DNA from 3 places in the Streptomyces sp. NPDC090127 genome. Region 2 is predicted to be linked to each of the others. Evidence: predicted binding sites of a transcription regulator. Region 2 holds the regulator's gene; each other region holds the start of a gene.
What was found. The regulator HrcA, encoded in region 2, represses chaperone genes, less so after heat shock. The targets are predictions, from matches to a motif close to TTNGCACTCNGNNNNNCNGAGTGCNAA.
Positions count from the first base shown of each region.

Region 1 (10,183 bases), on a different contig from region 2:
GCGGGCGCAGGAGCTCGCCGTGGAGCCGCTGCGCCGCGAGGCCTTCCGCGCGCCGCAGGACCGGGTCCTCGTCCTCACCTGGTGGGAGACGGAGCCGTTCGACGCCGAGCTGCCGGAGCTGCCCGAGCCGGCGGCGGACCTGGTCACCCGCCCGGTGCACCGCTGGCGCTTCGAGTCCGTGGACTGAGGCAACCCGCGGCCGTCCGGTCGCATCATCCACGGCGTGACTCTCGGTGTGGACAAGAAGATCGTGACCTGGGCGGCGCTGACCGCCGCCGCCCTCCTCGTCTCGGGGTGCGGCGGCACGGCGGGGGCGGACTCCGGGACCGCTCCCGCGAGACCGGCCGCCTCGCCCCCGCCCGCCGCCGCCGAGGACAAGGCCCCCGGCGGGTCCGCCGAGCGCCCCGGTGGTGGCGCGCCGGACGAGCGCCCCGGTGGGTCCGCCGAGCGCCCCGGTGGGTCCGCCGAGGCCGCCGCCGCGTACCGGAAGTGGGGCCTGAAGCCCTTCGCCGCGCCGCCCGCCCCGCCGAGGACCAAGCCGGTCACGCGGAAGCCGGGCGGGCCCGTGCCGGTCATCAGCGAGATACCCACCCAGGACAGGGTCGTCTTCATCACGATCGACGACGGGGCCGAGAAGGACCCCGCGTTCGTTCGGATGATGGAGGAGCTGAACGTCCCGGTGACGATGTTCCTCACCGACTCCGCCATACGCGCCGACTACGGCTACTTCAAGCCGCTCACCGCCCTCGGCAACGGCGTCGCCAACCACACCCTCACCCACCCGAACCTCCGCACCCTCGGCCGGTCCGCCCAGCGCCAGGAGATCTGCGGCCAGCAGCGGAAGCTGGCGGAGGAGTACGGGACCACCCCCCGGCTCTTCCGGCCGCCCTACGGCAACTGGAACGAGGACACCCGCGCGGCCGCCGCCGAGTGCGGCGTGGACGCGATCGTGCTGTGGCGCGAGTCGATGCAGATCAAGAACATGCGGTACCAGCGCGGGGACAGGAAGCTGCACCCGGGCGACATCATCCTGGCCCACTTCCGCGGCCCGGCCGAGCTCAAGGGCACGTCGATGACCCGGATGACGGCGAACATGCTCCGCCACATCCAGGCGCAGGGCTTCACGGTGGCCCGCCTGGAGGACTACGTCTGAGAACTTCTCTCCTCGTGGTGTCGATGCGGGGCGACCCCGTTCGACGTATGAGTGAGAGGCGGGGAACGACCCCGCCCGCCACGCAAGGAGAACGACGATGCCCCGCTACCTGACGATGATCCGCATCGAGGAGGGCGCCTTCGAGATGGAGGAGGCCGACGCCGGCTTCGACGAGCGCATGGGCGCGCTCTTCGAGGAGATCACCAAGGCCGGCGTGATGCTGGAGACGGCCGGACTCAAGCCGACCGAGGAGGGCAAGCGTGTCGTGTGGGAGCGCGGCACGATCTCCTACACCGACGGCCCGTTCACCGAGACCAAGGAGGTCGTCGGCGGCTACTCGATCACCCAGTGCAAGGACCTGGCCGAGGCCGTCGAGTGGGGGAAGCGGTTCCTGGAGATCCACCCGCCGCAGTGGAAGGTGACCTGCGAGGTCCGCGAGATCGAAGAGATGTGACGCGGCCGGGGCGGGTGGTGTCATGGTTGATCCATGACCGCACCCGCCCCCGGCGCCGTCGAGACCGTCTTCCGGATGGAGTCGCCGCGGATCATCGCCGCCGTCGCGCGGATCGTCCGTGACGTCGGCATCGCCGAGGAGATCGCCCAGGACGCCTTCGTCGCGGCCCTGGAGCAGTGGCCGAGAACCGGCGTACCCGACCGGCCGGGGGCCTGGCTGACGGCCGCCGCGAAGAACCGCGCCGTGGATCTCGTACGGCGCCGGGAGACGTACGCGCGCAAGCTGGCCGAGGTCGGGCGTGAGGTGCCGGAGTCCTCGTACGACCCCGAGCCGTCCGGGCCCGGTGACATCGACGACGATCTGCTGCGGCTGATCTTCACCGCCTGCCACCCGGTGCTCTCCGCCGAGGCGCGGACCGCGCTCACCCTGCGCCTGGTCGGCGGGCTGCGCACGGACGAGATCGCCCGCGCCTTCCTCGTGCCGGAGGCGACGGTCGCGCAGCGGATCGTCCGGGCGAAGCGGACGCTGGCGAAGGCGGGCGTGGAGTTCGAGGTGCCGTACGGGCAGGAGCGGGCGGCCCGGCTCGGCTCGGTCCTGGACGTCATCTACCTCGTCTTCAACGAGGGGTACGCGGCGACGGCGGGCGACGACCTGCTGCGCCCGGCGCTCTGCGAGGACGCGCTGCGGCTGGCCCGGGTGCTCGAAGGGCTGATGCCGAAGGAGGGCGAAGTCCACGGGCTCGCCGCCCTCTTGGAGATCCAGGCCTCCCGGACGGCGGCGCGCACCGGTCCGGACGGGCGGCCGGTGCTGATCGCCGACCAGGACCGCGGCCGCTGGGACCGGCGGCTCATCCGGCGCGGCTTCGACGCGCTGGGACGGGCGGGCGAGGGCGTGACGTACGGTCCGTACGCCCTCCAGGCCGCCATCGCCGCCTGCCACGCGAAGGCGGGCACGTACGAGGAGACGGACTGGCGGACGATCGCCGCGCTGTACGGGCGCCTCGCGGTCGTCGCGCCCTCCCCGGTGGTCGAGTTGAACCGGGCGGTGGCCGTCTCCATGTCCGAGGGCCCGGCGGCCGCCCTGGCCCTCGTCGACGCCCTGACCGAGGAACCGGCCCTGTCCGGCTACCACTTGCTGCCGAGCGTCCGGGGCGACCTGCTGCGGCGCCTCGGCCGTACGGAGGAGGCCCGCGCGGAGTTCGCGCGCGCGGCGGCCCTGACCCGCAACGAACGGGAGCGCGAACTGCTGCGCGGGCGGGCGGAAGAGGCGGGCGGGTGAGGCGGAGGAGGAGGGGAGTCGGGGCTCGGTAGTCTCGGCCGTATGTCGTCACGCGCACCGCTGCCCCCACCCCCACCGCCGGTCGAGATACGGAGCTGGCCCGACCGGGAGGCCCGACTGGCCGACCGGGCGCGGGCGATGGCCGAGCTCAACCGCCGTCTGCTGGGCGGCGCACGGCTGTCGGTCTTCCTGGTGTGGGTGGCGACCCTCCAACTGGGCTGGGGGCTGTGCGGCTCCGGGTTCATCATGCTCGACGAGTCGCTCGACCCCATCTCGGGCCTGTTCGCGTGCTTCTTCGTGGCCCTTGGCCTGGGCGCCGTCGTCCCCGCCGTCTTCTTCCTCGCCCGGGGCGTGCGTCGGGACCGCGAGGCGCGGGAGCGGCTGACGCTGTGGGCCGCCGTGGACGCCGACCGCGCGGCCGACGCCCGGCTGCGCAGGCCCGTCCTGAGCGTCGTCTGGCTGCTGGTCTCCTTCGCGCTGTGCGCGGTCGGCCTGTGGCTCTCCCTGGCCGCGCCCGCCGAGGCGACCGGCCCGGGGCGCGGCGGCTACGGCCTCGTGACCTACTTCATGGGCGCCGCGCTCGGGCTGTGGGTCAGCGGCCTGACCGGCGTGGTGAAGGCGGTCGGCCATTACCGGCTGGCGGTGCGGCTCGTGGCGTAACGGACGGCCCGACTGCCGACGGCCCCGCCGCTACGGGGCGGGAGTGCCGACACGGGGGGCTACAGCGGCGGCGGTTGTAACGCCGAGGGCTACAGCGCCGGCGGTTATGGCGGCGGGGGCTCCAGCACCGTGGGCTACCGCGCCGGGTGGCCGATCAGCGTCGTCGGGGCGCCCGCGACGCGGGTCAGGAAGACTGTGGCCGCGTTCGGTCCCTTCGGCTTGACCCGGCGGCGGATCTCCTCCGGTTCGACCGCGGAGCCGCGCTTCTTCACCGTCAGCGTGCCGACCTCCCGCTCGCGCAGCAGGGCCTTCAACTTCTTGAGGTTGAAGGGGAGTTCGTCGGTGATCTCGTACGCCGTGGCGAACGGCGTCGGGACGAGGGCGTCCGCCGTGACGTACGCGATGGTCTCGTCGACCAGGCCCCCGGACAGCTCCTCCGCCACCTCGGCGACCAGGTGCGCGCGGATGACCGCGCCGTCCGGTTCGTAGAGGTAGCGGCCGACCGGGCGCACGGCGGGGTCGGGCAGGTCGCGGCCGATGAGGCTCGCGCCGGCGGGCAGGAGGGTGGCGCGCCGCTCGCCGGGGGAGGTGCCGAACCACAGCACGGCCTCCTTGACGTCGCCGCCGTCCGAGATCCACTCCGCCTCGGCCTCCGCCGGCACCGCCTCGTGCGGGATGCCGGGCGCGATCTTCAGCGCCGCGCGCGGGGCCTTGCGGGCGGCCTCGACCGCCCAGGAGAGCGGCGGCGAGTACGCCTCGGGGTCGAAGATGCGCCCCCGGCCGCCGCGCCGCGCCGGGTCCACGAAGACGGCGTCGTACGGGCTTGTGTCGATCTCGGTCACGTCCGCGCACCGCACCTCGATCAGGTCGGTCAGCCCGAGGGCCTCGGCGTTGGCGCGGGCGACCTCCGCCGTCAGCGGGTCCCGGTCCACGGCCAGGACCGCGATCCCGGCCCGGGCGAACGCGAGGGCGTCCCCGCCGACCCCGCCGCAGAGGTCGGCCACCCGGCGCACGCCGAGCGCGCGCAGGCGTTGTGCGCGGTACGCCCCGACCGTCGCGCGCGTCGACTGCTCGACGCCGTGCGGGGTGAAGTACATCCGGTACGCGTCCTCGGCGCCGAACTTCGCCACCGCGCGCTGTCGCAGCCGGGCCTGCCCGAGGGCCGCCGAGACCAGGTCGGCGGGGTGCTCGCGGCGCAGCCGGGAGGCGACGGCCAGTTCCTGGGCGGGGTCGTAGTCGCGCAGGGCGGCGAGCAGCGTCTGGCCCTCGGGGGCGAGCAGGGCGGTGAAGGCGGCGAGGTCGGTCACCCGTCCCATTGTGGGCCAGCCGGGGGATGGTGGGCGCCGGGCGGCGGTGTCTCCGGCCGTGCGGGGCGCTCCGCTGACAGGATGCGGCGCCATGCAGCTAGTAAGACAAAAGGACGAAATTCGCCCGAAGAGAGTGGCGGCGCGCATCCGTCGCTCGGTGGGCGCCGCACTGGTCGTCGCCGCGCTCGGATCCGCCTGCGCGGGTCCCTCTGCCGACGGGGAGGGCACCGCGGGCGCGCCCGCGGCCGGGCAGAAGGGCCCCGCGCGCCCCGACGCCGGCCGGCAGCGGCCCGAGGGCGCGGCCGCCGCGCTCGACTCGTACGTCGAGAAGGTCCGCGAACTCCGCGCCGCACGGGTCGTCGCCGCCAGGAAGTGGGGCCTGGAACGGCCGCCGCTGGAGGCGCCGGCCCCGCCCGCGGTGAAGCCGAAGATCACCACCCGCAAGGGCTTCGAGACGGACGGCGAGGGGCTGCCGCCGGTCTTCACCACCGTGCCGACGAAGCAGAAGGTCGTCTTCCTGACGATCGACGACGGCGCGGAGAAGGATCCGGAGCTGGTCCGGATGATGAGCGAGCTGAGGATCCCCTACAGCGCCTTCCTCAGCGACTACCTCGTCAAGGAGGACTACGGCTACTTCAAGAAGATGCAGGACGCCGGCGTCTCCCTGCACAACCACACTCTCAACCACCGCTATCTGCCCGGGCTCTCGTACAGCGCGCAGAAGCGCGAGATCTGCGGGATGCAGGACGTCATCGAGAAGCGGTACGGGAAGCGTCCCCCGCTCTTCCGGCCGCCGTACGGCAACTACAACGAGGACACGCTGCGCGCGGCCGCGTCGTGCGGGGTGAAGGCGGTTCCGCTGTGGGCCTCGGAGGCTTTCCCGGACCGGATGGAGTGGCGGGAGTGGGACCGGGACCTGCACCCCGGCGACATCGTGCTCACCCACTTCCGGGGCAAGGAGGACTGGAAGGGCTCGATGCCGGACATGATCCGCCGGGTGATGAAGACGATCACGGCCAAGGGGTACGCGGTCGCGAAGCTCGAGGACTACGTGTGACCGGCGCGCGCCGGTCGGCGGTCGGCCTCGCGCTGGCCGGCGCGCTCCTGGGGGTCTCGGGGTGCGCGACGTCGGTGGACCCGATCGAACGCCTGGGACGGAAGGCGGCGGTGGAGCTGCGGGAGCTGGGAGAGCTGCGGGAACAGGGGCGGAACGATCCCGTCCGACGTGCCGTTTCCCGTAGGGACGTGCCCCCCGCGCCGCGGCGCGCCGCACTGAATTGGCACTCCGCTTGACCGAGTGCTAATCGCGGTCATAGTCTCAGGTCTGGCACTCCCCACTGGAGAGTGCCAACACAGCGACGGGCAGGTCCGGCACCCGCGACGACGGATCCACCTGGTCGCCACCCCAGACAGTTAGCCCCGTGAGATCTCCGAAGGGGGAGGTCGGATCGTGACGACCACCAGCTCCAAGGTTGCCATCAAGCCGCTCGAGGACCGCATCGTGGTCCAGCCGCTCGACGCCGAGCAGACCACCGCCTCTGGCCTGGTCATCCCGGACACCGCGAAGGAGAAGCCCCAGGAGGGTGCTGTCCTCGCGGTGGGCCCGGGTCGCTTCGAGAACGGCGAGCGCCTGCCGCTCGACGTCCAGGTCGGCGACGTCGTGCTGTACAGCAAGTACGGCGGCACCGAGGTGAAGTACAACGGCGAGGAGTTCCTCGTCCTCTCGGCTCGCGACGTGCTCGCGATCATCGAGAAGTAATTCACCGAAGTACCTGAAGCGGATGCTTTGAGCTGCGCCCCTGACCCCCCACCGGGCGTCCGGGGCGCAGTTCGTTTCACCAGTTTCACCACGAAATCCGAGAGGGCTGAATCGCTCCCATGGCGAAGATCCTGAAGTTCGACGAGGACGCCCGTCGCGCCCTTGAGCGCGGCGTCAACAAGCTTGCCGACACGGTGAAGGTGACGATCGGCCCCAAGGGTCGCAACGTCGTCATCGACAAGAAGTTCGGCGCTCCCACCATCACCAACGACGGTGTCACGATCGCCCGCGAGGTCGAGATCGAGGACCCGTACGAGAACCTCGGTGCCCAGCTGGTGAAGGAGGTGGCGACCAAGACCAACGACATCGCGGGTGACGGCACCACCACCGCCACCGTGCTCGCCCAGGCGCTCGTCCGCGAGGGCCTGAAGAACGTCGCCGCGGGTGCCTCCCCGGCCGCCCTGAAGAAGGGCATCGACGCCGCGGTCAAGGCCGTCTCCGACGAGCTGCTCGCGACCGCCCGTCCGATCGAGGACAAGTCCGACATCGCCGCCGTGGCCGCGCTCTCCGCGCAGGACCAGCAGGTCGGCGAGCTCATCGCCGAGGCGATGGACAAGGTCGGCAAGGACGGTGTCATCACCGTCGAGGAGTCCAACACCTTCGGTCTGGAGCTCGACTTCACCGAGGGCATGGCCTTCGACAAGGGCTACCTGTCCCCGTACATGGTGACCGACCAGGAGCGTATGGAGGCCGTCCTCGACGACCCCTACATCCTGATCAACCAGGGCAAGATCTCCTCGATCCAGGACCTGCTGCCGCTCCTGGAGAAGGTCATCCAGGCCGGCTCCTCCAAGCCGCTGCTGATCATCGCCGAGGACGTCGAGGGTGAGGCCCTGTCGACCCTGGTCGTGAACAAGATCCGTGGCACCTTCAACGCCGTGGCCGTCAAGGCCCCGGGCTTCGGCGACCGCCGCAAGGCGATGCTCGGCGACATGGCCACCCTCACCGGTGCCACCGTCATCGCCGAGGAGGTCGGCCTCAAGCTCGACCAGGCCGGTCTGGACGTGCTGGGCACCGCCCGCCGCGTGACGATCACCAAGGACGACACCACCATCGTCGACGGTGGCGGCAAGTCCGAGGACGTCGCGGGCCGCGTCAACCAGATCAAGGCCGAGATCGAGTCCACCGACTCCGACTGGGACCGCGAGAAGCTCCAGGAGCGCCTCGCGAAGCTGGCCGGCGGCGTGTGCGTGATCAAGGTCGGCGCCGCCACCGAGGTGGAGCTGAAGGAGAAGAAGCACCGTCTGGAGGACGCCATCTCCGCGACCCGCGCCGCGGTCGAGGAGGGCATCGTCTCCGGTGGTGGCTCCGCTCTGGTCCACGCCGTCAAGGTCCTCGAGGGCAACCTCGGCAAGACCGGCGACGAGGCCACGGGTGTCGCGGTCGTCCGCCGCGCCGCCGTCGAGCCGCTGCGCTGGATCGCGGAGAACGCCGGCCTCGAGGGCTACGTCATCACCTCGAAGGTGGCGGAGCTGGACAAGGGCAACGGCTTCAACGCCGCCACCGGCGAGTACGGCGACCTGGTCAAGGCCGGCGTCATCGACCCGGTGAAGGTGACGCGCTCCGCGCTGGAGAACGCCGCCTCGATCGCCTCCCTCCTCCTCACCACCGAGACCCTCGTGGTGGAGAAGAAGGAAGAGGAGCCGGCGGACGGTGGCCACGGCCACGGTCACGGCCACTCGCACTGACGCGCGCGTAACCGCTCACTGAGGTCCGGTGCCCCGCTGGGGGCGCCGGACCTCGGCGTTTGGTGACGCCGGGACCTACGGCCTCCACGGCGCCCAGGGCTACGACCTCGACCGCGCCCAGGGGCTACGACCTCGACCGCGCCCAGGGGCTACGGGCTCCACCCCGCCAGGGCCAACGGCCTCCACGGCGCGGCGCCCAGGGCGGCCTACGCCTCCACCGCGCCCAGCTGCCCCATGAGCCCGAGCAGGTCGTACTGCCACCACCCCTCCGTGATCTTCCCGTCGTGCCGGAACTGGTGGATGGTCGTGCCGGTCATGGACACCTTCATGCCGGTGGGCTGGAGCCCCATGAAGTCGCCGTTGTGCGTCGCGATCAAGGTCCACCGCGTGCAGACCCGGTCGCCCTCGGCGATCTGGTCGTTGACGGTGAAGGCGAGGTCGAACCCGTTGCGCCACATCTCCGCCTCACGGCGGACCGCGTCCATGCCGATGACGTCCTGCTCGTTGGTCGGATCGTGGTCGTGGTACCCCTCGGCCAGCACCTCGTCGAGCGGTGGCAGCTCGCCCTCGGCGGTCATGAGCTCGAAGAGCCGACGGGCGTTGCTCTTGTACAGCTGCTCGTCCCGGACGATGTCGAGGTCCGTGAACGTCGGCATCTCGTCACAGAGCGCGATCATCTCCCGGAAGATGCGATCCGTCTCCGGAAGCTGCGAGTTGGTCATCGCGACCTCGTAGGAGGGGAACTCCACGATCTCCACGAGGTGGGACGAGTCGGAGCGGTCCTTGCCGATGACGCTGTGCGTGGCGGTCCGCTTGCCCTGGGTCTGATCGACCCACTTGTCCATGAGCCGGTTCAGATCGTCGAACCGACTGGTTTTGCAGTCAATTATCTGTACGAAGGTCATGGTGCCTCCCGGACCGGGTGGTCCCTTCCATCGTAGGTCGTGTCCGGAAAGTCTGGCCTGGCTCGCGACGCCCGGCACGCACGCTCGCCGCGCATACTGTCCGGACACTCCCTGGGCCCGGACGCCTGACAGCATGAGGTCATGCAGCAGGCGCGGGGGAAGCAGTCGGTCGCCGTGGGGGGCGACGCGGGCATCGTGGTGACCGGCTCCCACAACCAGGTCGTCACGGCGTCGCCGGTCCGCTCGGCGTACGGGCAGCAGGTCCGCAGGCTCGCCCCGGAGGAACTGGTCGGCCGGGACGCGGAGTTGGCCGCGCTGACGGACTTCTGCACCGGGCGCTCCGGCCCCTCGTACGCCTGGTGGCGCGCGGAGGCCTGGGCGGGCAAGACGGCGCTGCTGTCCTGGTTCGCCCTCCATCCGCCCCAGGGCGTCCGTATCGTGCCCTTCTTCATCACGGCCCGGCTGGGCGCCCAGAACGACGCCGTGGCGTACGTGGACGTGGTCCTGGAGCAGCTCGCCGAGCTGGCGGGCGAAGGCCTGCCGGCCCTGCTCACCGCGGCCACCCGCGAGGCCCACCTGCTCCGCCTCTACGGGGAGGCGGCCCGGGCCTGCGCCAGGCGGGGCGAACGCCTGGTCCTCCTGGTCGACGGCCTGGACGAGGACCGGGGCGTCACGACGGGCCCGGACGCGCACTCGATCGCGAGCCTGCTGCCGACCGACCTCCCGGTCATCGTCTCGGGGCGCCTCAACCCCCCGCTCCCGGCGGACGTCCCGCCCGGCCACCCGCTCCAGGACCCCGCGATCGTCAGGCTCCTGGAGCCCTCCCCGTACGCCCGCGCGATCCGTGCCGAGGCGGAGCGCGAGCTGAAGCGACTCCTGGAGTCGGCCGGCACGGCGGGCGACGTCCTGGCCCTGCTCA
Region 1 is NZ_JBIVDE010000001.1:1,130,997-1,141,179, reverse strand. It holds gene ACIPPS_RS05010 (hypothetical protein) at 1-187, shown strand, start outside; gene ACIPPS_RS05005 (polysaccharide deacetylase family protein) at 224-1,153, shown strand; gene ACIPPS_RS05000 (YciI family protein) at 1,251-1,607, shown strand; gene ACIPPS_RS04995 (RNA polymerase sigma factor) at 1,641-2,885, shown strand; gene ACIPPS_RS04990 (hypothetical protein) at 2,928-3,545, shown strand; gene ACIPPS_RS04985 (SAM-dependent methyltransferase) at 3,680-4,861, opposite strand; gene ACIPPS_RS04980 (polysaccharide deacetylase family protein) at 4,944-5,909, shown strand; gene groES (co-chaperone GroES) at 6,303-6,611, shown strand; gene groL (chaperonin GroEL) at 6,731-8,359, shown strand; gene ACIPPS_RS04965 (ester cyclase) at 8,566-9,264, opposite strand; gene ACIPPS_RS04960 (hypothetical protein) at 9,406-10,183, shown strand, end outside.
Region 1: the regulator HrcA is predicted to act here: its motif matches at 6,130-6,156, upstream of groES (co-chaperone GroES).

Region 2 (10,183 bases):
GCTGTCCCGAGAACGGCGGGCTCGGCGGGCGCTGTCCCGGAAACGGCGGGCGCGGCGGGCACACCCATCGCGCGGGCCATCAGGGCGCGGGCGGCGGGGTCGCCCGGGGCGCGCTGGAGCGCGACGGCCGCCTCCGTGACGGCCTCGTCGCCCCGCCCCTCGGCGAGGAGCAGTTCGGCGAAGTGGAGCCGCAGGGGCACGTCTTCCGGTGCGGCGGCGACGGCGGCGCGCAGACTACGGATCAGGGGAGGCTCGTCGGACATGCCGCCCAGCCTAGGGATCCGCCAGGCGCCCCCGCCCACCGGGTTGGGGCAAGCCGAGCAGCCCGCGCACACCGGCGCCGGGCGGCGCGGTGACTAGCTCCAGCGCCCCGTACGGCCGAGGAGCAGGGCCGTCGCCGCGGTCCCCGCGGTCGAGGTGCGCAGCACGCTGCGGCCCAGCCGGTACGGTTTCGCGCCCGCCTCCTCGAAGGCGGCCAACTCCTCGGGAGAGACGCCTCCTTCGGGCCCGACGACGAGCACGATCTCGCCCTCGGCGGGGAGTTCGGCGTCGGCGAGCGCGCCGCTCGGGTGGTCCCGGTCCTCGTGCAGGACGGCCGCGAAGTCGGCGCGTGCGAGGAGTGCGGCGACCTGCTTGGTGGTCATCGCGTCGGCGACCTCGGGGAACCGGGTGCGGCGCGACTGCTTGCCGGCCTCGCGCGCGGTGGCCCGCCACTTGGCGAGGGCCTTGAGCCCGCGATCGCCCTTCCACTGGGTGATGCAACGGGACGCGGCCCACGGCACGATCGCGTCGACACCGGTCTCCGTCATGATCTCGACGGCCAGTTCGCCCCGGTCGCCCTTGGGCAGCGCCTGGACGACGGTGATACGGGGCGCGGGCTCGGCCTCCTCGTACGTGCAGGAGACCTGGACGGTCAGCTGGTCCTTGCCCTCGGTGCCGAGCACCACGCAGTCGGCCCAGGCGCCCCGGCCGTCCGTGAGGACGAGCTCCTCCCCCGCGCGCAGCCGCTTCACGGCGACGGCGTGGCGGCCCTCGGGGCCGTCGAGGAGGAAGGTGCCGGTGCCGGGGACGGCCTCGACGACGAAGACGGGTGCGGTCATGAGGCGGTGCTCCTGTGGGCCTGCGCGGTCAGTGCGGTGTCGAGTTCGGCGGCCAGCACCTCGACGAGCTGGCCGGCCGGGAGGTCGCGGGCCAGCCGGTGCCCCTGGCCGGCCCACAGGGCCATGCCCTGCGCGTCGCCCGCGGTCGCGGCGGCCTTGCGGATCGGGGCGGTGAGGTGATGGACCTCGGGATAGGCGGCGGGGGCGTACGGTCCGTGCTCGCGCATGAAGCGGTTGACGAGCCCGCGCGCGGGGCGGCCGGAGAAGGCGCGGGTGAGTTCGGTGCGGACGAAGAGCGGGTTGGTGAGGGCCTGCTTGTGCAGCGGGTTCGCGCCCGATTCGGGGCACACCAGGAAGGCGGTGCCGAGCTGGGCGGCGTCGGCCCCGGCGGCGAGGGCGGCGGCGATCTGCGCGCCGCGCATGATGCCGCCGGCGGCCACGATCGGCAGCTGCACGGTCTCCCTGACCTGGGTGACGAGGGTGAGGAGCCCGGTCCCGGCGAGGGCGGCGTCCGGGTCGTCCCGGTGTGTGCCCTGGTGCCCGCCGGCCTCGACGCCCTGCACGCAGAGGGCGTCCGCGCCGGCCCTCTGGGCGGCCTGGGCCTCTTCGGCGGAGGTGACGGTGACGACGGTGAACGTACCGGCGCGGGCGAAGGCGTCGAAGGTGTCCCGGTCCGGACAGCCGAAGGTGAACGAGACCACGGGGACCGGGTCCTCGAGGAGGATCGCGAGCTTGGCGTCGTACGCGTCGTCGCGCCCGTTGTCGGGGTCGCCGAGGGCCGTCTCGTACCAGGTGGCCTCCCCGGCGAGCTGGTGGCGGTACACCTCCACGGCGGCGGGGTCGGCGGGCTGGCCGCCGGGCGGCATGAAGAGGTTCACGCCGAAGGGCTGGCCGGTCAGCCCGCGCACCTGCTTGATCTCCTGGTACAGCCCGCCGGCCGTCTTGTACCCCCCGGCCAGGAACCCGAGCCCGCCGGCCTCGCACACGGCCCCGACGAGCTGCGGGCTGGAGGCGCCACCCGCCATGGGGGCCTGCACGATCGGGTAGCGGGAGAGATCGGTCAGCGCGGGGGACATGCAGGCATGGTGCCACACGGAAGGGCGGCATCCGCGCTGCGGATACCGCCCTCACCAGCCCCTCGCGGGTGCGCTCCCGCTGGCGGGCCTACCGCCCGTTGAACGCGTCCTTCAAACGCGAGAACAACCCCTGCTGCCCCGACTGACCGTGCCGACCCGGGGGACAACCCCCGGACCCCCGGCAGCGGCGCCTACCGCCCGTTGAACGCGTCCTTCAAACGCGAGAACAACCCCTGCTGCCCCGGCTGGAACTGGCCCGTCGGGCGCTCCTCGCCGCGCAGCTTCGCCAGTTCGCGCAGCAGTCGCTCCTGCTCCACGTCGAGCTTCGACGGCGTCGTCACCTCGACGTGGACGATCAGGTCACCGCGTCCGCCGCCGCGCAGGTGCGTGATGCCGCGCCCGTGCAGCGGGATCGACTGGCCGGACTGGGTGCCCGGGCGGATGTCGACCTCCTCGAGCCCGTCGAGCGTCTGCAACGGCACCTTCGTGCCGAGCGCGCCCGCCGTCATCGGGATGGTGACCGTGCAGTGCAGGTCGTCGCCGCGCCGCTGGAAGGTCTCGTGCGGGACCTCGTGGATCTCCACGTACAGGTCGCCCGCCGGGCCGCCGCCCGGGCCGACCTCGCCCTCGCCGGCGAGCTGGATGCGCGTGCCGTTGTCGACACCGGCGGGGATCTTCACGGTCAGCGTGCGCCGCGAACGGACCCGGCCGTCGCCCGCGCACTCCGGGCACGGGGTCGGGACGACGGTGCCGAAGCCCTGGCACTGGGGGCAGGGGCGGGAGGTCATGACCTGGCCCAGGAAGGACCGGGTGACCTGCGAGACCTCACCACGACCGCGACACATGTCACAGGTCTGCGCGGAGGTGCCGGGCGCGGCACCCTCACCGGAACACGTCGTACAGACGACGGCCGTGTCGACCTGGATGTCCTTGGTCGTGCCGAAGGCGGCCTCGTTGAGGTCGATCTCCAGCCGGATCATCGCGTCCTGGCCGCGCCGGGTGCGCGAGCGCGGCCCGCGCTGCGACGCCGTACCGAAGAACGCGTCCATGATGTCCGAGAAGTTCCCGAAGCCACCCTGGCCGAAGCCGCCGGCCCCGGCGCCACCGCCCGATGCGGACAGCGGGTCACCACCGAGGTCGTAGACCTGCTTCTTCTGCGGGTCCGACAACACCTCGTACGCGGCGTTGATCTCCTTGAACCGCTCCTGCGTCTTCGGATCGGGATTCACATCCGGGTGCAGCTCGCGTGCGAGCCGCCGGAATGCCTTCTTGATCTCGTCCTGGGACGCGTCGCGGCGCACGCCGAGTACGGCGTAGTAGTCCGTGGCCACTTACGACTCCGCCAGGATCTGTCCGACGTAACGTGCCACTGCGCGTACCGCTCCCATCGTTCCGGGGTAGTCCATGCGGGTCGGTCCGACCACGCCGAGTTTGGCGACTGCCTCGTCGCCCGAACCGTAGCCGACCGCGACGACGGACGTGGACGTGAGTCCCTCATGGGCGTTCTCGTGCCCGATCCGTACGGTCATGCCCGAGTCCTTCGCCTCGCCGAGCAGCTTGAGGAGCACGACCTGCTCCTCCAGAGCTTCGAGCACAGGCCTGATCGTGAGGGGGAAGTCATGGCCGAAGCGGGTGAGATTGGCGGTACCGCCGATCATCAGCCGCTCCTCGTGCTCTTCCACCAGCGTTTCGAGCAGGGTCGCGAGCACCGTCGAGACCGTGCCGCGGTCCTCCGTCTCCTCGAAGGACTCCGGAAGATCCTGCACCAGCTGCGGCACGTCCGCGAAACGGCGACCGACGACCCGGCTGTTGAGCCGGGCCCGCAGATCGGCGAGCGAGGTCTCGCCGAACGGCGCCGGGCAGTCGATGACGCGCTGCTCGACCCGGCCGGTGTCCGTGATGAGCACGAGCATCAGCCGGGCGGGCGCCAGCGAGAGCAGTTCCACGTGCCGGACCGTCGAGCGGGTCAGCGACGGGTACTGCACGACGGCGACCTGCCGGGTCAGCTGCGCGAGCAGCCGGACCGTGCGCCCGACGACGTCGTCGAGGTCGACGGCTCCGTCGAGGAAGTTGTGGATCGCGCGCCGCTCGGGCGTCGACAGCGGCTTGACGCCGGCGAGCCGGTCGACGAAGAGCCGGTAGCCCTTGTCGGTCGGGATGCGTCCGGCGCTGGTGTGGGGCTGGGCGATGTAGCCCTCGTCCTCCAGGACGGCCATGTCGTTGCGCACGGTGGCGGGCGAGACGCCGAGCTTGTGGCGCTCCGTGAGCGCCTTGGAGCCGACGGGCTCCTCCGTCCCGACATAGTCCTGGACGATGGCGCGCAGCACCTCGAGTCTGCGTTCGCTGAGCATCGCGCACACCTCCAGCTGTCGTATCGGTTTGCTCCGCATTTGGCACTCGCCCTGCCCGAGTGCCAGGAAACCCCCGGCCAGTGTACGGCGGCGGGCATCGCTCCTGGCAAGGAGGCCGCCTCGGGGTGGCGCCCGTCACGGGCATCGGGGGCTTCGCGGACGTCGCTGCGGATAGCGTCCACGTATGGACGTCGATTGGAAAGAGCTCGGCTGGGAGCGGCTCGCGGACGGGGTGGGCAGGCGCCGCCTGCCCGGCTGGGACGCCACGGTGGGTCTGGTCGTCGGGGAGGAGGCGGTGCTGCTGTACGACACGGGCTCCACGCTCCGGGAGGGGACGGAGCTGCGGGGTCAGGTGGAGGCGCTGACGGGCGGGCGAAGAGTGACGCACATCGCACTGAGCCACCCGCACTTCGATCATGTACTGGGCACGGCGGCGTTCGCGGGGGCGGAGGTGTACGGCGCGGTGGGTCTGCCGGAACTGCTGAGGCGGGACGGGGACGCGCTGCGGGCGGACGCGGTACGGCAGGGGGTGGACGCCACGGAGGCGGCCGAGGCGGCGGACATGCTGGTGGCGCCGCACCACGTCGTCTCCGGCGAGTGGACGCTGGACCTGGGGGGCCGGCAGGTGCTGCTCGCCAACGTGGGTCCCGGTCACACCGCGCACGACCTGGCGCTGCTGGTGCCGGGCGGGCGGGAGATCGTCTTCTGCGGGGACCTCGTCGAGGAGTCGGGGGAGCCGCAGGCGGGCCCGGACGCGATCCCGTCGCGCTGGCCGGACGCGCTGGACCGGCTGCTGGCCCTGGGCGGGGAGGACGCGCTGTACGTACCGGGCCACGGGGCGGTGGTGGACGCGGCGTTCGTACGGCACCAACGCGAGGAGCTGGCACGCCGCTTCGCGGTCGCATAACGTCTCGCGAATGCGCAGCTACAACCCCGACCTGACGCCCCCTTGGAAGCGGTCCGCCCCGGTGCCGGAGGTGCCGGCGGAGGTGGACCTCGTGGTGGAGGAGGTCTCGACCGGCTTCTGCGGGGCGGTGATCCGCTGCGAGGCGGGCACGGTGACGCTGGAGGACCGCTTCGGCAAGCACCGGGTGTTCCCGCTGGAACCCAGGGCGTTCATGCTGGAGGGCAAGGTGGTGACGCTGGTGCGCCCCTCGGCCGGCCCGACGCGGCCGACCCGGACGGCCTCGGGCTCGATCGCGGTCCCGGGCGCGCGGGCGCGGGTGGCGCGGGCGGGCCGGATCTACGTGGAGGGCCGGCACGACGCGGAGCTGGTGGAGCGGGTCTGGGGCGACGACCTGCGCATCGAGGGCGTGGTGGTGGAGTACCTGGAGGGCATCGACGACCTTCCGGCGATCGTGGCGGAGTTCGCCCCGGCGTCGGACGCCCGGCTGGGCATCCTGGTCGACCACCTGGTGCCGGGCTCCAAGGAGTCCCGTATCGCGGCCCAGGTCTCGTCCCCGGACGTCCTGATCGTCGGCCACCCGTACATCGACGTCTGGGAGGCGGTGAAGCCGTCCTCGGTGGGCATCCCGGGGTGGCCTCGCGTCCCGCACGGCCAGGACTGGAAGACGGGCGTCTGCCGAGCCCTGGGCTGGCCGGAGAACACGGGCGCGGCCTGGCAGCACATCCTGTCCCACGTCCACACCTACAAGGACCTGGAGCCGGAACTCCTGGGCCGGGTGGAAGAACTCATCGACTTCGTCACAGCCCCCTGACCCGCCCCCCGGTCGTGGGCAATCGTTCCGCGGGCGGAACGGGTGGGCACAACCCACAGGGGCGACGCCTTCTCGGGCCCCTCCCACAAGGCCGACGCCTCCCAGGCCCCTCGCACAGGGCGCCGCACCCCCCGGCCCCCGCACAGGGCGCCGGACCCCCGGGCCCCCGCACGGGCGCGAGGCCCCCCGGACGGGGCCCGTGCCGTACGGAGTCCGCCTAGTCCACCAGGTCCCGAACCACCGCGTCGGCCAGCAGCCGCCCCCGTAGCGTCAGCACCGCCCGCCCCTCGCCGTACGGCTCCGCCGCGAGAAGCCCGTCCGCCAGCGCCCTCTCCGCCGCCGCGAGCCCCGCGGGCTTCAGGAGCTCCAGCGGGCAGCCCTCCCGGAGCCGTAGCTCCAGAAGCACGCGCTCCACGCGCCGGTCCTCCGCCGAGAGGACCTCCCGCCCCGCCCCCGGCGACCGACCGGAGGACAGCGCCGCCGCGTACGCCCCCGGATGCTTCACGTTCCACCACCGCACACCCCCCACGTGCGAGTGCGCCCCCGGCCCGGCCCCCCACCAGTCCGCGCCGCGCCAGTACAGCTCGTTGTGCAGGCAGCGCCCGGCCTGCGAGGTGGCCCAGTTCGACACCTCGTACCACTCGAAGCCCGCCTCCGCGAAGACGGAGTCCGCGATCAGATACCGGTCCGCGTGCACGTCGTCGTCGGTCATCGGGACCTCGCCCCGCCGGATCCGCCGCGCCAGCTGCGTCCCCTCCTCCACGATCAGCGCGTACGCGCTGACATGGTCGGGGCCCGCCCCGATCGCCGCCTCCAGGGACGCCCGCCAGTCGTCGTCGGACTCCCCCGGCGTGCCGTAGATCAGGTCCAGGTTCACGTGCTCGAAGCCCGCCGCCCGCGCCTCCGCGACGCACGCCTCGGGCCGCCCCGGGGTGTGCGTACGGTCGAGGACCTTCAGGACGTGCTGTCGGGCGCTCTGCATGCCGAAGGAGATCCGGTTGAAACCACCGGCCCGCAGCTCCGCCAGGTACGCCGGGTCCACCGACTCCGGGTTCGCCTCCGTCGTCACCTCGGCGTCGTCCGCGAGCCCGAACTCGTCCCGGATCGCCCCCAGCATCCGTACGAGATCGCCGGCGGCGAGCAGCGTCGGCGTACCGCCGCCGACGAAGACCGTCCGCACCGGGCGCGGGTCGTCGCCGAGCACCTTCCGGGCGAGGCGTATCTCCTCGACGACCTGCCCGGCGTAGTTGTCCCGGGAGGCGAGCACGCCGCCGGCACCGCGCAGCTCGCTCGCGGTGTACGTGTTGAAGTCGCAGTAGCCGCACCGCGTGGCGCAGTACGGCACGTGCAGATAGAACCCGAGCGGCCGCTTCCCGGCCCCTTCCAGGGCGTGCGCGGGCAGCACCCCGTCCTCGGGCATGGGCTCACCATCGGGCAGTACGGAAGGCATGAGCCCATTGTCCCGTACTGCCCGACCCAAGCCGTCGGCCTGTGGAAAACCCGGCGGCGACGACTGCTCCGGAGCGGCGGTTACGCCTCCCGAGCCCCCGCGTACATCTCCTCGATCAGGTCCTTGTACGTCCGCTCCACCACCGGCCGCTTCATCTTCAGCGACGGCGTCAGCTCCCCGTGCTCGATGTCCAGGTCCCGCGGCAGCAGCCGGAACTTCTTGATCGTCTGCCAGCGCTGAAGGCCCTCGTTGAGCCGGTCCACGTAGCCCTGGACCATCTCCTGGGTCTGCGGGGCGGCGACGACCTCCGCGTACGCCTTGCCCGCGAGGCCGTGCTCGGCGGCCCAGCCGAGGATGGCGGGCTCGTCGAGGGCGATGAGCGCGGAGCAGTAGTTCCGGTCGGCGCCGAGGACCACGATGTTCGAGACGAACGGGCAGACGGCCTTGAACTGGCCCTCGATCTCGGTCGGCGCGATGTACTTGCCGCCCGAGGTCTTGAACAGGTCCTTCTTGCGATCGGTGATCCGCAGATAGCCGTCGGCGGAGAGCTCACCGATGTCGCCGGTGTGGAACCAGCCGTCCGCCTCCAGGACCTCGGCCGTCTTCTCCGGCAGGCCGTGGTAGCCCTCCATGATGCCGGGGCCGCGCAGCAGGATCTCGCCGTCGTCGGCGATCCGGACCTCGGTGCCGGGCAGCGGCTTGCCGACGGTGCCGGTGCGGTAGGCCTCGCCCGGGTTGACGAAGGAGGCGGCGCTGGACTCCGTCAGGCCGTAGCCCTCCAGGATGTGGATGCCCGCGCCGGAGAAGAAGTAGCCGATCTCGGGCGCCAGCGCGACGGAGCCGGAGACGGCGGCGCGCAGCCGACCGCCGAAGGCCTCGCGGAGCTTCTTGTAGACCAGCGCGTCGGCGACCTTGTGCTTGGTCTCCAGGCCGAAGGGCGCGGAGGCGGTGCCGGTACGGCGGAAGTTGTCCTGGGTGACCTTGGCGTACTCGCGGGCCACGCCGGCCGCCCACTGGAAGATCTTGTACTTGGCCGCGCCGCCCTCGCGCGCCTTGGCGGCGACGCCGTTGTAGACCTTCTCGAAGATCCGGGGCACGGCGGCCATGTAGGTGGGCTGGACCACCGGCAGGTTCACGATGATCTTGTCGATGCGGCCGTCGACGGCGGTGACGTGGCCGACCTCGATCTGGCCGGAGGTGAGCACCTTGCCGAAGACGTGGGCGAGCGGCAGCCAGAGGTACTGCACGTCCTCCCGGGTGACCAGGCCGGTCGCGGCGATGGCCTTGGCCATGTAGGACCAGTTGTCGTGCGGGAGGCGGACGCCCTTGGGCCGGCCGGTGGTGCCGGAGGTGTAGATCAGGGTGGCGAGCTGCTCGCGGGTGATCGCCGCGACGCGCTCCTTGACGGCTTCGGCGTGCTTCTCCAGGTACGCCTTGCCGCGCGCCTCCAGCTCCGCGAGGGAGAGGACCCAGTCGTCGCTCTCGACGCCCGTGGGGTCGATGACGACGACGTGGTGGAGCCCGGGCAGGTCACCGCGGGTCTCGCGGACCTTGGCGAGCTGGTCCGCGTCCTCCGCGATCAGCACCTTGGACTCGGAGTCGGCGAGGATGAACGCCGACTCCTCCGCGTTGGTCTGCGGGTAGACGGTGGTGGTGGCGGCGCCCGCGCACATCACCCCGAGGTCGGCGAGGATCCACTCCACACGGGTGGAGGAGGCCAGGGCGACCCGCTCCTCGGGCTGGACGCCGAGGTCGATCAGACCCGCCGCGATCGAGTAGACCCGTTCGGCGGCCTGCCCCCAGCTGAGCGACTTCCAGTCGTCCGGGCCCTGCCCGTCGGAGGCGGGGACCGGATAGCGGTAGGCCTCCGCGTCGGGAGTCCGCGCCACGCGCTCAAGGAAAAGGTTCGCCACCGAGGGCGGCCGGTTCTCGATCAGGGTCTGTGTGTCGCTCACGACGTCCTCCGGGCGGCGGCGGTGCGTTCTGGCGGTGCGTTCCATACGTTCCTGAGTACGCGCTTCCTGGCGTACTAACTCGCGAGTAACCTTCGAGCCGCGATCAGAGTAAGGCGCCGGGGACCGGCGCGTAAGAGGCTGCGGGCCGCCTCTTCATACCCGGTTGATAACAGAACGAACGGCGAACGGGCCCCCGCACGGACTGTGCGGGGACCCGTTCGATGTAGCTGTCAGCTAAACGGCGGACAGCGACGCGGTGACCGGAGCGACTACTTCTTCGTCTTGCCGCCGGACTCGTCGCTCGACAGAACGGCGATGAAGGCCTCCTGCGGCACCTCCACCGAGCCGACCATCTTCATCCGCTTCTTGCCTTCCTTCTGCTTCTCCAGCAGCTTCCGCTTACGGGAGATGTCACCGCCGTAGCACTTGGCGAGGACGTCCTTGCGGATGGCGCGAATGGTCTCGCGGGCGATGACCCGGGAGCCGATCGCGGCCTGGATCGGCACCTCGAAGGCCTGCCGCGGGATGAGCTC
Region 2 is NZ_JBIVDE010000006.1:106,337-116,519, forward strand. It holds gene ACIPPS_RS22540 (AAA family ATPase) at 1-263, opposite strand, end outside; gene ACIPPS_RS22545 (16S rRNA (uracil(1498)-N(3))-methyltransferase) at 357-1,100, opposite strand; gene ACIPPS_RS22550 (nitronate monooxygenase) at 1,097-2,176, opposite strand; gene dnaJ (molecular chaperone DnaJ) at 2,368-3,507, opposite strand; gene hrcA (heat-inducible transcriptional repressor HrcA) at 3,508-4,527, opposite strand; gene ACIPPS_RS22565 (MBL fold metallo-hydrolase) at 4,712-5,434, shown strand; gene ACIPPS_RS22570 (DUF3097 domain-containing protein) at 5,445-6,245, shown strand; gene hemW (radical SAM family heme chaperone HemW) at 6,463-7,695, opposite strand; gene ACIPPS_RS22580 (AMP-dependent synthetase/ligase) at 7,776-9,650, opposite strand; gene lepA (translation elongation factor 4) at 9,920-10,183, opposite strand, start outside.

Region 3 (10,183 bases), on a different contig from region 2:
GCTGGTGTGCAGCGGCTCGACGGAGGTCCAGGAGCTGACGGACCGCGCCGACCTGTCGGTACCCGGCCCGACGGGCGTGGTCCGCTTCCTGACGGACCTGGCGACGGCGGTGGGGGAACGGGCGTGAGCGGGGCCCGCGCGGTCTCGCCGCGCGGGGTTTCGCTACTCGGGCGCCGCGCGGTCTCGCCGCGCGGGGTCGCTACTCGGGCGCCGTCTCGCCGCGCACCGCGTTCAGCTGGTCCAGGAACCAGCGCTGCGGCGGCAGCGCCGTCGCGGCGGTGGCCAGGCGCTTCGAGCGGTCCGCGCGCTCGGCGGGGGGCATCGTCAGGGCGCGGTGGAGGGCGCGGGCGGTCTCCGAGACGTCGTACGCGTTGACCGTCAGGGCGTCCTCGCGCAGCTCCTCGTAGGCCCCCGCCCCCGTCGAGAGGACCAGGGCGCAGCCGGCCTCCGAGACCACCGGGATCTCCTTCGCCACCAGGTTCATCCCGTCACGGACCGGGTTGATCAGCGCCACGTCCGCCAGCCGGTACGCGGCGAGGGAGCGCGGGAAGTCGTCCTTCACGGAGAGGAGGACCGGCCGCCAGTCGTCCGTGCCGAACTCCCTGTTGATCTCCTCCGCCAGCTCCGCCACCGACGCCGTGTACGCGCGGTAGACCTCCAGGTCCTGGCGGGAGGGGTACGCCGAGGCCAGGTGGACGACCCGGCCCCGCCACTCCGGGCGCTCCTGGAGCAGCTCGCGGTAGGCCAGCAGGCCCCGCACGATGTTCTTCGACAGCTCCGTGCGGTCCACCCGCACGATCGTCATCCGGTCGCCGACCTCGGCCCGCAGCGCCGCCAGCCGGTCGTCGACCTCGGGGGTGTGGGCGAGCGAACGCAGATCGTCGCCGTCCACGCCCAGCGGATACACCTGGACGCGGGTGCGCCGCCGCTCGCCGCCCGCCCTGCGGTGGAGCACCCCGTGCCAGGGGTCACCGCTCGGCATGGAGCCGTCGGCCGTCCCGCCCGCGCTGTCGAGGTGCGCGCCGGCGATGAACGACGACCCCCACGCCCAGGTGTGGAAGCCCAGCTCGTCCGCGCCGAGCATCCCCCACAGCAGCTCCTCGCGGATGTCCTCCGGGAGCATCCGCATGGTCTCGGGTGACGCCCACGGCGTGTGCGTGAAGTGGCCGATCCGCAGGTCCGGGCGGAGCTCGCGCAGCATGCCCGGGACCAGCGCCAGGTGGTAGTCCTGCACGAGGACCGCCGCGCCCTCGTCCGCCCCGGCGGCCAGGGCCTCGGCGAAGGCCCGGTTGTAGCCGCGGTACGACTCCCAGCGGCGGCGGAAGTCGGCGTCGAAGACCGGCTCCCGCGGCACGTCCCACAGGTGGTGGTGGAGGAACCACAGCACCGAGTTCGCGATCCCGTTGTACGCGTCGGCGTACACCTCGGGGTCGATGTCCAGCATGCGCACGCCGGGCTCGGACACCCCGCGCCGGACCGCCTCGCGGTCACCGTCCCCGAGGGCCGCGCACACCCACACGCTGTCCTCGGAGGAGACAGCGCTCAGCCCCGAGACGAGACCGCCCCCGCCGCGCCGGGCACCGAGGGTGCCGTCGGCGGCGAGGGCGTACGAGACCGGACCCCGGTTGGACGCCACGAGCACAGAAGCCATGTGGCGAACCTAGCCCGAGACGTAAACGCTCAAACGTACGTATACGACTCTGGCGAATCCTCGCCTCAGGGCTCGCGACGTCCGCGCAGGGCCGCCTTCGCCACGAGACCGGTCGCGGCCAGCGCCAGGGCCAGTCCGCCGAGCAGCCAGAGCCGCTCACCGCTGGAGCCGGTCTCGGCCATCTCACCGCCGGGGCCGTGCGGGTTCGGGCGCGGCTGGTGGGTGAGGGCGGCGGGCGCGGGTACGAGCTCCGTCCCGGCCGGGGGATCGGCCGGGGGATCGGCCGGGGAGTCGGTCGGGGAGTCCGCCGGGGCAGGGGCCGGCTCCGGAGAGGACGGCGTGGCATCCACCGGGTCGCCGGGGTTCACCGGGCTCGCCGGATTCACCGCGCCCGTCGGCGTCGGCGTCGGTGTCGGCGTCGGGGTGGGTGTGGGTGTGGGTGTCGGCGTGGGCTTCGGGGGCGGTGGGGGCTTCGGACGGTCGACGGCCGCCGTCGCCGCGCAGGCCGGGTCGCCGCCGGACCTGCCGCAGTTCGAGCGGGGCGACTCGACCTCGACCCTGTTGACGAGCCTGCCGTCGCCGCGCGCCGCGTCGTGGGCCTTCACCGAGTACGTGACCGTCGCCGTCCGACCGGCCGGGATGTCACCGGTCCAGCCGATCCTCCCCCTGTCGTACGTCACCTTCCCCAGCGTCGCCTTCGCGTCGCCCCGGTAGTCGGCGTCGTCCAGGGCGCCGGCCAGGTCGTCGCCGAACCTGGCGTTCGGGTGGTCCAGCCGGCTGAGGTTCTTCGCCGTGATCGTGTACGTGACGGTGTCGCCCGGCTTCACCTTCCGGGGGTGCGCCGTCGCGGTGACCTCCAGGTCCGGCACCGGCACGGAGAAGGTGAGCCCGGAGGGCACGTACGTGTCCCCGCTCGTCGCGAACGTCAGCTCCGCCGACCGGGCGCCCACCGGAACGGCGCCGTCCGGGAGGTCGAAGGCCTTCGTGTCGATGGACAGGTTGTTGGTCAGCCGCGGCGCGAGGGCGCCGTCGTCCCCGCCGACGAAGAAGTTGTCGGCGTTGCCCGTGTGGGCCTCGGTGACGTTCCTGCCGTCGACCAGGAACCGGTCGCCGGGCGTGTTCCGGTCGCCCTCGTACGCCGTCACGCCCGCCCGCGCCCTGCCCGACGTCCGGTGGAAGCCGTCCACGGTGAGGGTGGTCGCGGGGGAGGTGGACCGCTGCAGGACGTGCCCGCCGTAGACGTACACGTGCCGGCGGTCCGGCGCGAACACCGGGTCGGGGCCGGGGAACTCGTGGACGACCGTCAGGGACCAGCCGGCCACACAGCCCTTGCCCTCGGGCGCCCAGATGTCGCCGACGGCGACCCGCGCGTCCGTGCCGGTCACCCCGGCGAAGGCGGCCGTGACGTCCGACTCGCCCGTGTAGTAGTGCGGGCCGTCGGTCTCCGGCGGGTCGGTCACCATGCTGTCGATCGAGACCGGCGTCGCGGCGCCCGCCCCCACCCTGATCCGCGGTGTGGTCGTGGCGTGGTCGCCCGGGGAGGGCGCGGCGTCGGCACCGGAGACGTCGCAGCGCTTCAGCTGCGCCCCGCCCGGCCCCTTGTACGTGCCGTCGCTGCCGCCCCAGTAGAGCCGGGCGTACGCGACCCTGGCGCCGACCGGGATCACGACGTGGCCGGTGCTGGAGCCGCGACCGCCGCCCATGGAGGCGGTGTCGAGGCGTCGCATGACGAAGGTGTTGTTGTCGTCCCTGCCCTGGCCTGCGGTCGCGGTGGCGCAGCGCACGGCCAGGTCGGCGGGGGCGGTCGGGCAGCCCATGACCGTGTTGCCGACGGTCGTGAAGTCGCCGTACAGCGACGCGTCGTAGCGCGCGCCGAAGGGCTCCACCACGTCCGCCGCGGCCGGCCCGGCAGCGGCGGCGGAGAGCGAGCCGAGGGAGCCGAGCGAGCCGACGGCAAGGCCGAGCGCCGCCAGCGACATGATCATTCGATTGGTGAACGGCATAAAAAGGGAATCTATGCAAAAAGTACAATCATTCGTCGTTACGCCACGCGGCGGTGCGTGTACTCCGCGATCTCGACCATCGGCGGCCGCTCCTCCGTGTCTACCGCGAACGTCCGCGGCGTGAAGCCCGCCTCGCTCCGCTCGAACTGGGTGAGCCGGGGCCGCACCAGATGCCCCCGCGAGAGCCGCAGCTGCGCCGTCCGGTAGATCGCCGCCGCCATCCGGCCGAGCGCCTGCCCGTCCTGGTGCCGGTGCTTGCGCACTCCGACGTCCACCTGCGCGAGGGCGTCCAGGCCGACCGTGTGCAGCGCGTCCACGAGGAGGCCCAGCTCCACTCCGTAACCGACCGGGAACGGCAGCCGTTCGAGCAGCGAGCGCCGCGCCGCGTACTCGCCGCCCAGCGGCTGCACGAAGCCGGCCAGCTGCGGCCAGTGCAGATTCAGCAGCGGCCGCGCCACCAGCTCCGTCACCCGACCGCCCTGGCCAGGGGTGTCGCCCAACGGGCGGTCGTACATCGCCTTGACCAGGTCCACGCCCGGGTCCGTGAGCAGCGGGCCGACGATCCCCGAGACGAAGTCCGCGGAGAAGTCCCGCAGGTCCGCGTCGACGAAGCACACGACGTCCCCCTCGGTCACCATCAGTGACCGCCACAGCACCTCGCCCTTGCCGGGCACGGCCGGTATCCGGGGCAGGATCGCGTCCCGCGCCACCACCCGCGCCCCGGCCGCCGCCGCCACCTCCGCCGTACGATCGGTGGAACCGGAGTCGATCACCACCAGGTCGTCGACCAGCGGGACGGCCTCGGTCATCAGCTCGCGCCGGATCACGCGGACGATCTCGCCGACCGTCGCCTCCTCGTTCAGCGCGGGCAGCACGACGCTGACCGACGTCCCGTGCTTCGCCGCCAGGATCCGGTCGAGCGGACGGTCTGCCACGGACCACGACCGCCGTCCGAGCCAGCGCTCCACTTCTTCCAGCAACGTGATCTCCATCTCGCGGTTCGGACGACCATCTCAACCGTCCATGCCTTCGGTTACAGTCTTGAACAACGCGAACGCCCGATGCATGTCGGGGTGCCGTCCGCGTTCCACAATCGAATACCGCTCATCCAGAGGGGCAGAGGGAAACGGCCCGTTGAAGCCCCGGCAACCCTCCAGTCGGTCTCGTCCGCGCCACGCGCGTCAGCGAGGCTCCCGGCTAGGGAAGGTGCCAAATCCGTCTCATGGCGACGTTCGTCATGGGAAAGATGAGGAGAAAGGGCCTCGCCTCCATGGCTGTACAGACTGTTTCCACCACCGAAGCCACCCAGACCGTCGACCTCGGTCCCGCTTCCGGCCTTTCCTGCCGGGAATGCGGTGAAGTCTTCGCACTCGGTCCGATCTTCGCCTGTGAGCTGTGTTTCGGCCCCCTCGAAGTCGCGTACGACCTGCCCACCGGTGACCCCGAGGCGCTGCGCAAGCAGATCGAGGCCGGCCCCGCCAACATCTGGCGCTACGCCCCGCTGCTGCCCGTCCCCGCCGACGTCGCCGAGAAGCCGAACCTGAACCCGGGCTGGACCAAGCTCGTCCAGGCCGACAACCTCGCCCGCGAGCTGGGCGTCGAGCCCGGCAAGCTCTTCGTCAAGGACGACTCCGGCAACCCGACGCACTCCTTCAAGGACCGCGTCGTCGCCCAGGCCCTGGAAGCCGCCCGCGCCTTCGGCTTCACCACGCTCTCCTGCTCCTCCACCGGCAACCTGGCCGGCGCCGTCGGCGCCGCGGCCGCCCGGGCCGGCTTCCGCTCCTGCGTGTTCATCCCGCACGACCTGGAGCAGGGCAAGGTCGTCATGGCCGCCGTCTACGGCGGCGAGCTCGTCGGCATCGAGGGCAACTACGACGACGTCAACCGCTTCTGCTCCGAGCTCATCGGCGACCCGCTGGGCGAGGGCTGGGGCTTCGTCAACGTCAACCTGCGGCCGTACTACGGCGAGGGTTCCAAGACGCTCGCGTACGAGATCTGCGAGCAGCTCGGCTGGGTCCTGCCCGACCAGCTGGTGATCCCGATCGCCTCCGGATCGCAGCTCACCAAGATCGACAAGGGCCTTCAGGAGCTCATCAAGCTGGGCCTCGTCGAGGACAAGCCGTACAAGATCTTCGGCGCCCAGGCCGAGGGCTGCTCGCCGGTGTCGGCGGCCTTCAAGGCCGGTCACGACGTCGTACGGCCCCAGAAGCCGAACACCATCGCCAAGTCGCTCGCCATCGGCAACCCGGCCGACGGCCCGTACGTCCTGGACATCGCGCGCCGCACGGGCGGCGCGGTGGAGGACGTGAACGACGAGCAGGTCGTCGAGGCGATCAAGGTCCTGGCCCGGACCGAGGGCATCTTCGCCGAGACGGCGGGCGGCGTGACGGTCGGCGTGACGAAGAAGCTGGTCGAGGCCGGCCTCATCGACCCGTCCCTCACCACGGTCGTGCTCAACACGGGCGACGGCCTCAAGACCCTGGACGCGGTGGCCGACACCTCGCAGGCGACCGCCACCATCCGCCCGAGCCTGGACGCGTTCCGCGACGCCGGCCTGGCCCACTGACCCACCTCGTCACGGAAGGCAGCACCACATGAGCGTCAAGGTCCGCATCCCCACCATCCTCCGCACCTACACGCGCGGCCAGGCCGAGGTTCCGGCGGAGGGCGCGACCCTCTCCGAGGTCATCGCCGACCTGGAGAAGAACCACGCCGGCATCGCCGCCCGCGTCCTGGACGACCAGGGCAAGCTGCGCCGCTTCGTGAACGTCTACGTCAACGACGACGACGTCCGGTTCGAGCAGGGCCTGGAGACGGCGACGCCGGACGGCGCGGGCGTCTCGATCATCCCCGCGGTCGCCGGCGGCTGCTGAGCACCTGCCGAGCGCTCCGCGGAGAGCGCTCGACCGCTCTCAGCGGAGAGCGGTCGAGCGCTGCCGAGTGCGGACGGCCGCGGCCGAGCGCCCGCCCGCGCGCTCGCTTGACGCGGAGTAACCGAATTACCCGGAGTAACCGAATTGCCCCCTCCCGCGAGGAAAGCGGAGGGGGCAATTCTGCATGGTTGAGCGGGGTAGAGTTGGGGAAGTCCCCCCGGCCTCACTCGCCGCTCCGTGCCAGGCGCATATGAGAATGCGTCCGCATGCGACAAGAAGCAGCCAAAGTGTGCGAACGATGTGTACCTTCTGCGCCCTTTGCCGGGCCCGACTTGCCCCGGAATTCAATCAATTCTCCGGAATTCTCCTTTACGCCGTGCCCAGAATTCTCGTCCGATTGACCTGTTGCAGAGGGCAGTTGGGCAGATACATTCAGCCGCGGTCGACGCGTTCCGGCGCAGGGTCTGACCCGGGTCCGCGAAGTGCGGTCCCGCGCAAGGGCCAGTAATAGGGGAGTTAGGCATGGCTCAGGGCACCGTCAAGTGGTTCAACGCGGAGAAGGGCTACGGCTTCATCGCGGTCGACGGTGGTGCGGATGTATTCGTCCACTACAGCGCGATCCAGATGGACGGTTACCGCACCCTCGAAGAGGGTCAGCGGGTCGAGTTCGAGATCTCGCAGGGCCAGAAGGGTCCGCAGGCGGACATGGTCAAGCTCGCCGTCTGAGCACGGCGCGATCGGCCACCACGTACGCACTCACGCGTTCTCACGCCGAGGGGTCCGCATCCTGACCAGGATGCGGACCCCTCGTGCGTGCGCGGGCGGGCGTGGGAGCGCGCGGGCGGGCGTGGGAGCGCGCGGGCGGGCGCGGGTGGGTGTGAGCGACAGGCTTCCGATCACCGAGAGGCGCTTGCACTCTCCTATGCCGAGTGCTAATCATTGGCGTTAGCACTCTGAAGGTGAGAGTGCTTACGAGGATCGGGCAGATGAGGCCCGCGGCCAGGTGGGGCAAGGAACCATCGGGCTCGCAGGCCGTCCGTCGCGGGCATCGGCGCGGTCCTGGAGCGTTATCCACCCCATGTCCGGGAGGACCACTTCACATGGCCAAGATCATCGCGTTCGACGAGGAGGCACGGCGCGGTCTCGAGCGCGGGATGAACCAGCTCGCCGACGCCGTCAAGGTCACCCTTGGCCCCAAGGGCCGGAACGTCGTCCTCGAGAAGAAGTGGGGCGCCCCCACGATCACCAACGATGGTGTGTCCATCGCCAAGGAGATCGAGCTCGAGGACCCGTACGAGAAGATCGGCGCCGAGCTGGTCAAGGAAGTCGCCAAGAAGACGGACGACGTCGCCGGTGACGGTACGACCACCGCGACCGTCCTCGCCCAGGCGCTCGTCCGCGAGGGCCTGCGCAACGTGGCGGCCGGCGCCAACCCGATGGCCCTCAAGCGCGGCATCGAGAAGGCCGTCGAGGCCGTCTCCGGCGCCCTGCTGGAGCAGGCGAAGGATGTCGAGACCAAGGAGCAGATCGCTTCCACGGCCTCCATCTCCGCCGCCGACACCCAGATCGGCGAGCTCATCGCCGAGGCGATGGACAAGGTCGGCAAGGAAGGCGTCATCACCGTCGAGGAGTCCCAGACCTTCGGTCTGGAGCTGGAGCTCACCGAGGGTATGCGCTTCGACAAGGGCTACATCTCGGCGTACTTCGCCACCGACATGGAGCGTATGGAGGCGTCCCTGGACGACCCGTACCTCCTGATCGTCAACTCCAAGATCTCCTCCGTGAAGGACCTGCTCCCGCTCCTGGAGAAGGTCATGCAGTCGGGCAAGCCCCTGCTGATCATCGCCGAGGACGTCGAGGGCGAGGCCCTGTCGACCCTGGTCGTCAACAAGATCCGCGGCACCTTCAAGTCCGTCGCGGTCAAGGCTCCGGGCTTCGGCGACCGCCGCAAGGCCATGCTGAACGACATCGCCATCCTCACGGGCGGCACGGTCATCTCCGAGGAGGTCGGCCTCAAGCTCGAGAACGCCGGCCTGGACCTGCTGGGCCGCGCCCGCAAGGTCGTCATCACCAAGGACGAGACCACGATCGTCGACGGTGCCGGTGACAGCGACCAGGTCGCCGGTCGCGTCAACCAGATCCGTGCCGAGATCGAGAACTCGGACAGCGACTACGACCGCGAGAAGCTGCAGGAGCGCCTGGCGAAGCTCGCCGGCGGTGTTGCGGTCATCAAGGCCGGTGCCGCGACCGAGGTCGAGCTCAAGGAGCGCAAGCACCGCATCGAGGACGCCGTTCGCAACGCGAAGGCGGCCGTCGAGGAGGGCATCGTCGCCGGTGGTGGCGTGGCCCTGCTCCAGGCCTCCAGCGTCTTCGAGAAGCTCGAGGCCGACCTGACCGGCGACGAGGCCACCGGTGCCGCGATCGTCAAGCTGGCCCTCGAGGCCCCGCTGAAGCAGATCGCCGTCAACGCCGGCCTCGAGGGTGGCGTCGTGGCGGAGAAGGTCCGCAACCTGCCCGTCGGCCACGGCCTGAACGCCGCGACCAACGAGTACGTCGACCTCATCGCCGAGGGCATCATCGACCCGGCGAAGGTGACGCGTTCCGCGCTGCAGAACGCGGCCTCCATCGCCGCGCTGTTCCTCACCACCGAGGCCGTCATCGCCGACAAGCCGGAGAAGGCCTCCGCGGCCGCTCCGGGCGGCATGCCGGGCGGTGACATGGACTTCTGATCCTCCGGGATCGGTAGTTCCCCGCAGTACGCGAAGCAGTACGCGGCGCGATACGCGACCGAGGGCGGCACCCCTGCTGGGGGTGCCGCCCTCGGGCGTTCGGGGTGATGCTGGTGGGGTGGGGGCCGCGAGGCGGCCCAGGGCCGTGCGGCCCACGGACGGCGGGAGCGATCCATGACCACGCTCCGGCCCATGGAAGGCGGGAGCGATCCATGGTCACGCTGCTGACGACACCGACCGACCGCGAACTGGTCATCACCCGCACCTTCGACGCGCCACCCGCCCGTCTCTGGGAGGCGTGGACCCGCCCCGAGCACGTGCGCCAGTGGTACGGCGTGGCCGCGATGCCCACGTCCGTCTGCGCCATCGACCTCAGGGTCGGCGGGGCGTGGCGCTGGGGCCAGACCGCGCCCGACGGCCGGGAGATCGTCTTCTCCGGCACGTACGAGGAGATCCTCGCCCATGAGCGCCTCGTCTACACCGAGGTCTTCGAGCTCATGCCCGGCCCGCCGGTCCACGTCACCCTCACCTTCGACGACACGCCGGACGGCGGCACGGCGCTCACGAGCACGTCGGTCTGGCCGTCGTCGGAGATCCGGGACCAGGCGCTGGCGACGGGCATGGAGGCCGGGGTCAAGGAGGAGTACGACCGCCTCGCGGCGTACCTGGAGCTGATGTGAGCCTGGTCGTGCCGCGGCTCGCCGCGGGATCGGGATCGGGATCGTACGAGCTGCGCGGGTGGGAGCGGGCGGATCTGCCGCTCGTGGAGGAGGCGTCGACCGACCCGTACATCCCGCTGGCCACCACGGTCCCGCCGGTGTACTCGGAGAGTGAGGGCGAGGCGTTCGTCCGGCGCCAGCAGGGCCGCGCGGAGACCGGCGCGGGCTACTCCTTCGTGGTCGTCCGCCGCCGCGACGCCCGTCCGGC
Region 3 is NZ_JBIVDE010000008.1:256,983-267,165, reverse strand. It holds gene otsB (trehalose-phosphatase) at 1-127, shown strand, start outside; gene ACIPPS_RS27900 (trehalose-6-phosphate synthase) at 200-1,651, opposite strand; gene ACIPPS_RS27895 (hypothetical protein) at 1,717-3,654, opposite strand; gene ACIPPS_RS27890 (glucosyl-3-phosphoglycerate synthase) at 3,693-4,634, opposite strand; SAM riboswitch class I at 4,756-4,907, shown strand; gene thrC (threonine synthase) at 4,925-6,220, shown strand; gene ACIPPS_RS27880 (MoaD/ThiS family protein) at 6,249-6,527, shown strand; gene ACIPPS_RS27875 (cold-shock protein) at 7,050-7,253, shown strand; gene groL (chaperonin GroEL) at 7,628-9,256, shown strand; gene ACIPPS_RS27865 (SRPBCC family protein) at 9,469-9,936, shown strand; gene ACIPPS_RS27860 (GNAT family N-acetyltransferase) at 9,933-10,183, shown strand, end outside.
Region 3: the regulator HrcA is predicted to act here: its motif matches at 7,437-7,463, upstream of groL (chaperonin GroEL).